DNA from 3 places in the Labilibaculum euxinicum genome. Region 1 is predicted to be linked to each of the others. Evidence: riboswitches for the same ligand, from Rfam matches in the RefSeq annotation. Region 1 holds a riboswitch; each other region holds the start of a gene.
What was found. A riboswitch is a leader RNA that binds a small molecule or an ion and turns the genes downstream of it on or off. The one in region 1 is predicted to bind cobalamin.

Region 1 (3,191 bases):
ACAAAGAAAGAAATTAGAAAAATAAATACCGAACACGCGCGTAAGTTCAATACATATACTTCGATTCCCGGAAGCAAAATGTTCTTTAGTTACGACTTGGCAGGTCTCCTGACTTATCTCAGCTTTTACAGCCTTCCCCCCATTTCTGAGAGTGGCTTGCGGTGTAAAAACCATATTTTGCACATGACAAAATGAGATTTACAGTAGCGGGTACTGTTCCGGATTCTCACCGGATTCCCTTTTCATTCCCTCAGACGATAGCCTGAGCAGAACACCAAAATCGATGCAAATGTATCATATATATTTTAAGATATCGTATTCACATCAAACAAACCAAAAGTGTTTTATAGCATAAATATTCTGGTTTCCGAAAATCAGCACATAATTTATAATTCTCATTACAAGCAAATTAAGATTCTGTTATTTTAATCAACATCCCAGAAAATCAAATTAGCTTCAGCAATAGATTACTTGTAAAATCCATACCTCTGTAAACGATCAGTTTCTTTACTTCTCCTTTTTTAATTGCCATGAAATCAAATTGATTCAACTTAAAGGAAATTTAAATTTGTTTTTTAGATACTTTTTTTGATAACTTTGCTTCCGAAAATAATTAAGATACCCCGTAAAAAGGGTTTAATAGGGAATCACGTTAAAATCGTGAGCTGACGCGCAACTGTAATTCCAAAACAGTTTGCAACATCAAGCCACTGTTCCAACATATGGAATGGGAAGGCGTTGTAAATGGAAAAGCCAGGAGACCTGTCTTATTTAATTAGATTGATGCTTTCGCGACATAAAGCTAAAAATCAGGACTCGCTAGTGAATTAAAAGTTCCTTTTTAATTCTATTATTCCTGTTTTTTTATTGATTAACGCAAAGCATACAGTTTTACCATTTAAAATGTATTGTTATGCAAAAAGTAAGCAGCACTCCTCGCGAAATGGAGAAAACAGTTAAGACTAAATACGACATGTATTTTGGCTTTAAAACTAATCATTCCGAAAAAAATATTTTATTCCCCTTTCAACAAGTTTATAACATTCCTTATTGATTCCTGACCAGCCTCTGGATCAATTAAGTTGAGCCGGCACTTTCATTTGCCAATTCATAATATCCTGACTTCGTATCAAGGTAGATGGGAGTTCCGGCTCTTTTCATATCCCTTTATTTCTCACTAAAAAATGATCTTCTTTTGAGATCATATCGTTTAAAACACCAATAATTCAACATGAACATTATAGAACTATTAACTACACCAGGAACAGCATCTACAATTGTCATCATTTGTCTGGCCGCTGTTTTAGGTATTCTATTTGGAAAACTAAGGTTTTTCAAAATTAAATTGGGCATTGCAGGCATACTGTTTTCCGGTCTGTTAATTGGTCATTTGGGAGCTGCTACCGATGCACACGTATTGCACTTTATTAAAGAATTTGGCTTGATATTATTTGTTTATTCCATTGGTTTAGAGGTGGGGCCACGCTTTATCACTTCACTTAAAAATAATGGATTAAAGATTAACCTGCTCGCTTCAGGAATTGTTATTTCAGGTTTCTTTATTGCAGTTGCCATAAAATTTATTTTCGATGTTCCCACTTCCGTGATCACCGGAATTATGTGCGGAGCTGTTACCAATACTCCTAGTTTAGGTGCTGCTCAGCAAACCATTGGCGATGTTATGGGCGCAAGCGAAAATATCGAAATTGCGGGCATGGGCTATGCTGTTGCTTATCCGTTCGGAATTTTTGGAATCATTATCAGCATGATATTACTGCGTGTAATTTTCAAAATCAATGTAAAACAGGAAGAAGAACGATACAATAAAGAAATTACCGGCCTCGATGGAAAACCAATTGCCATAAATGTTGAGGTTACCAACCAAAACCTTTTTGGCAAAAGCATACTTTTTCTGAAAGATACCTGCAGTAGTAATTTTGTTCTCTCAAGAATTAAACGAAACGATGATTTTATGGCTGCCGATTCCGAAACAGTTCTTGAAAAAGGAGATGTTCTTTATGGAGTATCGGTAGAAGCAAATTTTAAATTCATTCAACTTAATTTGGGCAAAATAAATACAACCAAAGATGTTGAGGTGTCTGGTAAACTTGGAATGAAACAAGTGATGATCACCAATAAAAAGCTGGCGGGAAAAAGTATAAAGCAAATTGGAATCTCACGCCAATTCCCTGTAAACATTACCAGAATCTACAGAAATGGTATTGAGTTAATGCCGAAGGAAGAAGATAGTATTGAATTTGGTGACACCGTACGTATTGTAGGAGAAAAAAAAGCTCTGATTAAAGTTGCCTCTCTGCTTGGCAACTCTGTAAAAGAACTATCACACCCTAATATCCTCCCCATTTTTCTGGGAATATTACTAGGTGTTATTATTGGCTTGCTTCCGATAAATATTCACGGCCTTCCTGCACCTGCCAAGCTTGGTTTGGCAGGCGGACCACTATTAATTGCTCTAATACTTGGGCACAAAGGCAGAATTGGTAAACTTGATTTTTACATGACTCCAAGTGCCAATCTGTTTATCAGGGAACTGGGCATTGTTCTCTTTCTGGCATGTGTAGGAATTTCGTCGGGGAAATATTTTGTACAAACGCTTCTAAACGAAGGTTACATCTGGATGCTTTATGGCTTTGCCATCACCTTTATTCCTCTCCTTATCGTTGCCGTTATTGCTCATACCCTAAAAATCAATTACCTCACTATTTGTGGTTTACTGGCCGGATCCATGACCGATCCTCCAGCTTTAGAATTTGCCAATTCAATCGCTCCGATTCAGGCACAATCGACTGCTTACGCCACTGTATACCCTTTGGTCATGTTCTTACGGGTTTTACTCGCACAAGTACTGGTATTACTTTTTACCTAAATTCTATTTAATTGGAAAATATGCTCACAATGAATTCATTTAAATTTTACAACTAAAAATAATGAAAGACAACAGAATACCATTTCAAAAATATACAAGCCGACAAGAACAGTTAGCAGCACAATACAATTGGGAATATTTCTCGAAACAACACAAAAAGGGAAAACTAACTGCCAAAGAAAGAATTGAATTGCTGTTCGACGAAAACAGTTTTGAGGAAATAGACGCATTTGTTAAACCTTCAGGCAACATAGAAACGAACATATATGGAGACGGTGTAATTTGCGGACATGGCAAAATAAAC
Region 2 (3,191 bases), 670 kb from region 1:
CTAGTAAATTCTCAATTCTCCCTGTCAACTTGATTTTAGCTAAACCAGTTTCAAATAGATAACCTGCATTCACATCAAGTAAAAAATTCCCTTCAACTTTTTGCTCTTCCCAGTTTTGTGAATGTGATCTAAACGTTGCTATTATTCCAGCATCCCATTTTTCATGAATAAGATCACTCAGAATTTTAGTTATATGATGAGGACGATAAGCCATTGTTTGCTTATAATCATCACTGAATTTATCGTTGTTGTAAGCATCATTGTAAGCATATTTTAATGATGTATGAATTCTATCGCTCCCAACGTTTAAGATATGATTCAATTCCAATTCAACTCCTCTACTTATCATCTGTCCAGTATTTTGAGGACTCCAGAATGATCCAGTAGGTCGCCACGATATAGCATTCTTATTTTTAGAGTGATACAAACTTAAATCTGCATTAAATTCTCCATAATTAGTAGAGTAAGATAAAAAGGCCAGACCTAAGTCTGCGCTCCAGCCTTCTTCCGATTTTATATTTTCATTACCTCCAGGTTGCCAGTACCTTTCATTAAAGGTAGGTCGTCGATAATGGGTACCTGCTTTAACACGCAAATCAATAACATTGGATATTATATGTAATAATGAACTAAAGGAGTACATTTCAGGGGGATTAACTTCGGAACTCCATTCTCTACCAAACGTAAATATAAAAGTACCGAAATTGGGAGAATACTTTCCTGCAACAGTCAACCTTGATTCATTTTCTTCTTTCTCGTAATTATTGGTTTCCCCTTTCAACCAAGAATATTTGCCATTTACATCCAAACTAAATTTACTATTCAAATAATAACGCAAATTTGCGTCATTTAATACTCTTTCCGATGATATTTCGGAAGTATAACCGTCTGTGTATTTTAAATAATCATACAGGTAAGCTGTTTTGGCTTCAACTCTAAATTTCCCAACTAAAGTCTTCCAGCCTAAATACACTTTTAATGAAGAATCTCTTTGTTGTTGATGACTGAAGGGTTTTCCAATTCCCATTAAGCCAGCTATATTTTTCTTTTTTGCTTGATACCAAGCTCCTAAATCAATAAAATGATTATTTAGTTTTAAATGTAAATCGTGAATTGTACCATAAGCTCTATTTTCATTATTGGTAAGTTTCTCAGTCGGAGAGTCAAAATCATATTTGTCAGTATAAGTAAAATCATTCTTCCCATACTGAAAAAATGCCTGAGCTGTATATGAAATCCAACTATTAGAATACTTACTGTGTAGTTTTGTTTTATAATTTGAGAAGCTGCCTATTTCAGAACTCAATCCTATTTCCGACTTTTTCTTCCAATCGGGTTTATTTGACAATTCAATAGCACCACCCAATGTTCCAGAACCATATAAAGATCCTACGGCGCCGTATATCACCTGAACTTGATCAAAAGAACCTGCATTTATTAAAGATAAATCTGCCGAACCTGTTGTTAATGAATTAACAGGAATCCCATTCCAATTCACAGATGTATGTGTTCCTGATGCACCCCGCATCCCAGCCGTAGCAAGAGCCCCAAACGCACCATTTGAAGAAATATTTACCAAAGATGTTTTCTGAAGTAAGCTCGACAAATCCTTTCCATCGTACCTCTGGATAAGAATAGAATCAATTTGCACAGTTTTTTCGGTGGAAGAAAAATGTTGAAGTCTTGGCGCCACAATATCAATGGATTCAATCTGGATGGTATCCACACCTAAGGTTTGCGACCAAACACCGAAACTCAAAAAGCTTACAATTACTGTAAATAAAAATTTCAACTTCATCTTATAATTTGATAAAGAAGAAAACACAAGGACAGAACAAAAGAAATAGATGATTCAATCGTCTTCCAAACATCTTCTCCGAATGTTTTGAAAATTAAGTTTGCATTGGCAGGTCTTCTGACTTACTCAACTTTTTCGGCCTTCCCATCCCGAGGTATCGGAACAGTGGCATTGTGGTGAAAAAGCATTTTTCTGAGCTTACAGCTACGGGAACAGTTCCGGACTTTAACCGGATTCCCTTTTCATCTCTATCTGATTAATTCAGATATATGAGAACCAATTGCATTGCAAATGTATAAAAAAACAATAGATTAATAGATTGTATAATAATTTATATTGGGATGCAAAAAGCGAGATGACAATAATAAATTGCCTCTCGCTTTACAATCTCTATTTATGTTTTATCTATTTATTTCTATATAAATCTTTATAGCTAAAAATAAAGTCTAATACCGACTCTCCAATATTTTCAACTTCTTTACCCTTTTCTCCTTTCGAATCAAATACAATTAATTTACTTTTATCCATATTCATAAAATCGGCAGCTCCAGCAATATAAACATCTCCCGTTACTGGATGTTCTTTAACAGCTGTCGTAAAGAATATACCATGCATCATTGGAGCCACAAAAACTTCTTGTTCCTTTGATTCACTGTTAAAACGATGAATATTGCCAGTTGAAGTCTCTTGCCAGTAAAAATACTTCGTTTTAGCAGAAGCCAACACACCATTTCTATATAGTTTAACACTCTCGTCCAGGCTCACAGTTTCAACAACCTCTAAATTTTCATTTAGCATCCTGAATTTTGCCGGCTCATTTCTACCTTCAGTACCTACCCATATATTACCGTTATTATCTACTACAATACCTGATATTTTTTCATTGTAACTGGCGATTGTTTTAACCTCATCATTGTCAAAATTTACTGTTTTCAAGTCACTTCCCGAAGCAACAAGTAGTTTTTCCTTTAAAGCTAAAATTGATGATTTAACTCCCGGAATATCCGAAATACCTTCAATAGCATTACCAATAGATCCCTTATTTAATGGATGTAAAGTTCTTGCATCATTAGCAGTATTCACAACATATCCATTATTGCCTGCAACATCAATATAACCTGGAGAAGAAGCTTCAGAAGTAAGTATCTCATCGTTTATTTTCATTGTTTGAGCATTAACAACAGAAACATATGGAGCTACTTGTGAAACCAAATAAATTTGACCATCGCAGAATCTCCCACTTAACAGATTATTACCTAAAACTTTACCCGGATTAATTCCCTGAAAAACATTAGACTGAAAGCCTTCTTCATTTAAAAATCCAAGCGTACCATTATTTGATTCTGATGACATTCCAATAATAAAAACCCCTTCTGAATACTCCCCAAAAACC
Region 3 (3,191 bases), 130 kb from region 1:
CTTTGGAAGCTCCAATACCTAATCCAAGGAATGCAGTCTCGTCGCTCTTCCAATCCTTAGCTTCAAGAGTTTCATTTATTAGCTGCACTCCATACTCAACCATTTCATTGCATGTTCCGATGTAATTGGCCAACTGAATTTTCACCTTATATTTTTCCTGAAAGCTTTTTAGAGCGTAAGGAATATCTCTTTCCATATGTACTCCGGTAAAAAGAAATACTGGAACAGCAATAATCTCTGTCACACCTTTTTCAACCAATCGTTTTACTCCTGTTTCAAAATCCGGCTCCGAAAGCTCCAAAAATCCAAATTCAACCTCATAATGCGTAGTTTGAGATGCAAATCGCTCCGCAAACTCTTGAAATGCTTTCGCTCCCCTTTCTTTGCGGGTTCCATGCCCACATAATAAAATTCCTTTTCTGTTCATAGCTATCAAATTTCTGTTTTGGCCATTTGATTAATCAATGGTGATAATTGTTCTGAATAAGCAACTACCTCCCCAACAATAAAAATTGCCGGTGGCTTAAAGTCGTGCTGTTCCATCTTTGCCACAATATTTTCTAAAGTTCCTTTCATTACTTCCTGTTCCGGCAAAGTTCCCCAACGAATCATTGCAACCGGTGTTTCCGGTTTCCTGCCATTTGCCATCAGATTACGAACAATTCGTGGAGCCTGAGTCACCCCCATATAGAAAACCAGAGTATCAATTCCCGCCGCAATCTTATCCCACTGAATTTCTGTTTTGTGATTTTCGCACTGATGTCCTGTGAAAAAAGCTACTGAAGAAGCCACATTTCTTAATGTGACAGGAATACCTGCTGCTCCGGGAACCGCAACCCCAGCTGTAATTCCCGGAATCACCTCAAATTCAATGTCATGCTCCTGCAAACCAAGTATTTCTTCAGCTCCCCGTCCGAAAACGAATGGGTCACCACCTTTTAAACGAGCAATTTTTTTTCCCGATAAGCCAAACTCAATCAGCATTTTATTAATTTCCTCCTGAGGATAGGTGTGTTGTTTGTTCTTTTTACCAACGTAAACAATCTGACAATCAGGTTTGCAATATCCTAGCAATTCCTTGTTTACCAAATAATCGTATAAAACAACTTCTGCATTTTCAATGGCTCTGATTGCCTTCAGTGTAATTAATTCCGGATCACCTGGCCCAGCTCCAACAATGCTTACTTTACCTCTTTCGCGTATCATATTATATTGATTTTAAAGGATTCAAACCTATGTTTGCCTTTAATTATGAGCACATCAATTCTAACCTGTTGTGAAAAACAAGTTGAATTATCAAATTGTATTAATTGGGAATAGAAATTGACTCCAAAAATTAAAATTTTGCAAATGACGTTTTTCAGTCTTTACTTCTTTAATTAATATGATCATCAACCTGTTTGCTTTAGCAACAAACGAGATGAACAGAGAGTCATCTGTAACTGATCTGAATTTGAAAATTTGGTTCCGAAATAATGAACCAAGCATAATATGCCCCGCAGGCATAGATTTAGTAATTTTCTTCATAATCTTACTTTTAGTCCCGAAAGTGTCGATTAAACAAAATTGCTTTTTGGCAGGTTTTCTGACTTTCTCCCTCTTGTTGCGCCTTCCCATATCTTCCATAAGATACAGTGACATCATGCAACAGAGTTTGGGATAGAGATTACAGCTGCGGGTACAGTTCCGGACTCAAACCGGATTCCCTCTTTAATATCAGATCAAGGGATATGATATTGCCAAATCGCGAAACAAATGTATCAATATTAATTCAAGATACTAACAATCTATTTTATGAATGTAAAAACCAAAGCAAACCACCCACTACTAAACGCTGATTATCATGCAAATAACAAACACAGTAAGATCTTATTTCTGTCTAAAAACATAAAGAACAAGAAATTTTCAGATATAAAAAAACACCCCAAATGTTAGGTATAACATTTGGGGTGAAGTTTAGTCTTTTTTGTTTCTAATGGTATAGAAACCGCTTTATTTTATGCGTTGCCGTTTTTTGAAATGGATCAATTTGGGCGATCACTAACTGAACCTGCGAAAATTTATTTACACGTGAATTCACATAAACCTGTAATTCCTGCATTAACTCATCAACAGTGTCATCGACATAATTTCCCACCTCTTTTTTAAGATGTTGATATTGTTGTTCCAATTCCTCATAATTAAAATGAACCATTGCAACCAATTTTCCTTTCTGTTCAATAACTACAGACTCTATTACATGTTTAAAGTTATTGATTACCGATTCTATTTCTTCCGGATAAATGTTTTCTCCACTTGATCCAACAATCATATTTTTCAATCGACCTTCGATATATAAATAATTGTCTTTATCCATTTTTGCTAAGTCGCCGGTTTTAAACCAACCATCTTCGGTTAAAACCTCCTTGGTTTTTTCGGGCTCTTTATAGTAACCCATCATCACATTATCACCCTTTGCCCATACTTCTCCAATTTGAGTAACAGGGTCTGGATTATTGATTTTCAGCTCAACTCCGACTAAAGCAGGCCCTGTAGATTGAAATTTAGTAATTGCCGGACCACATCCTGCAATTAATGGTGCTGTTTCTGTTAATCCATAACCAATTGCATAGGGAAATTTTGCTTCACGCAAAAATAGTTCAACCTTAGAATTCAATTTAGCTCCGCCAATACCAAAAAAGGTTAATTTACCACCAAAGGTTTCCATTAATTTTTTTCCGGCAATTGCATTCAGCTTCTTGCGGAAAAACGGAATTTTATATAAATATTTGGTAACGGCTTTCCCATTAATCGACGGTAAAATTTTACTCCTGTAAATCTTCTCGATAATCAGTGGAACCGAAAACATGATGGTTGGCCGTACTTCTTTAAATGCTGACAATAATAATGAAGGCACGGGAGCTTTTCCTAAATAATAGATACAGGAACCGGCAATCATCGGAATCACATATCCCAAAGTATTTTCATAGGTGTGCGACAAAGGTAAAATTGAAAGAAAACGGTCCGTTTCATCTATAGGATGGATTGTTTTTGACAGAATAGCATTGGAGCAGATATTTTTATGAGACAACATAACACCCTTAGAGTTGCCTGTTGTTCCAGACGTATAAATAATTGCCGCCATATCATCCTCACAAACCTGATAATCCTGCTTTGGTTTTTCAGAAAGATCAAATTTCGGTGAAGATTCA

Region 2: it holds a riboswitch for cobalamin, as region 1 does, so the genes downstream of both, ACY0M5_RS10545 (TonB-dependent receptor plug domain-containing protein) here and ACY0M5_RS13085 (putative transporter) in region 1, are expected to answer to the same signal.
Region 3: it holds a riboswitch for cobalamin, as region 1 does, so the genes downstream of both, ACY0M5_RS13665 (hypothetical protein) here and ACY0M5_RS13085 (putative transporter) in region 1, are expected to answer to the same signal.

What each region holds. Positions count from the first base shown of each region.
Region 1 covers NZ_OY782756.1:3,293,310-3,296,500, forward strand. Annotated here, with positions in the region: cobalamin riboswitch at 82-294, opposite strand; cobalamin riboswitch at 600-784, shown strand; gene ACY0M5_RS13085 (putative transporter) at 1,232-2,887, shown strand; gene ACY0M5_RS13090 (acyl-CoA carboxylase subunit beta) at 2,949-3,191, shown strand, end outside.
Region 2 covers NZ_OY782756.1:2,621,521-2,624,711, reverse strand. Annotated here, with positions in the region: gene ACY0M5_RS10545 (TonB-dependent receptor plug domain-containing protein) at 1-1,798, opposite strand, end outside; cobalamin riboswitch at 1,889-2,094, opposite strand; gene ACY0M5_RS10540 (DUF5074 domain-containing protein) at 2,204-3,191, opposite strand, start outside.
Region 3 covers NZ_OY782756.1:3,423,515-3,426,705, forward strand. Annotated here, with positions in the region: gene ACY0M5_RS13655 (sirohydrochlorin chelatase) at 1-427, opposite strand, end outside; gene cobA (uroporphyrinogen-III C-methyltransferase) at 433-1,206, opposite strand; gene ACY0M5_RS13665 (hypothetical protein) at 1,297-1,527, opposite strand; cobalamin riboswitch at 1,559-1,759, opposite strand; gene ACY0M5_RS13670 (AMP-binding protein) at 1,973-3,191, opposite strand, start outside.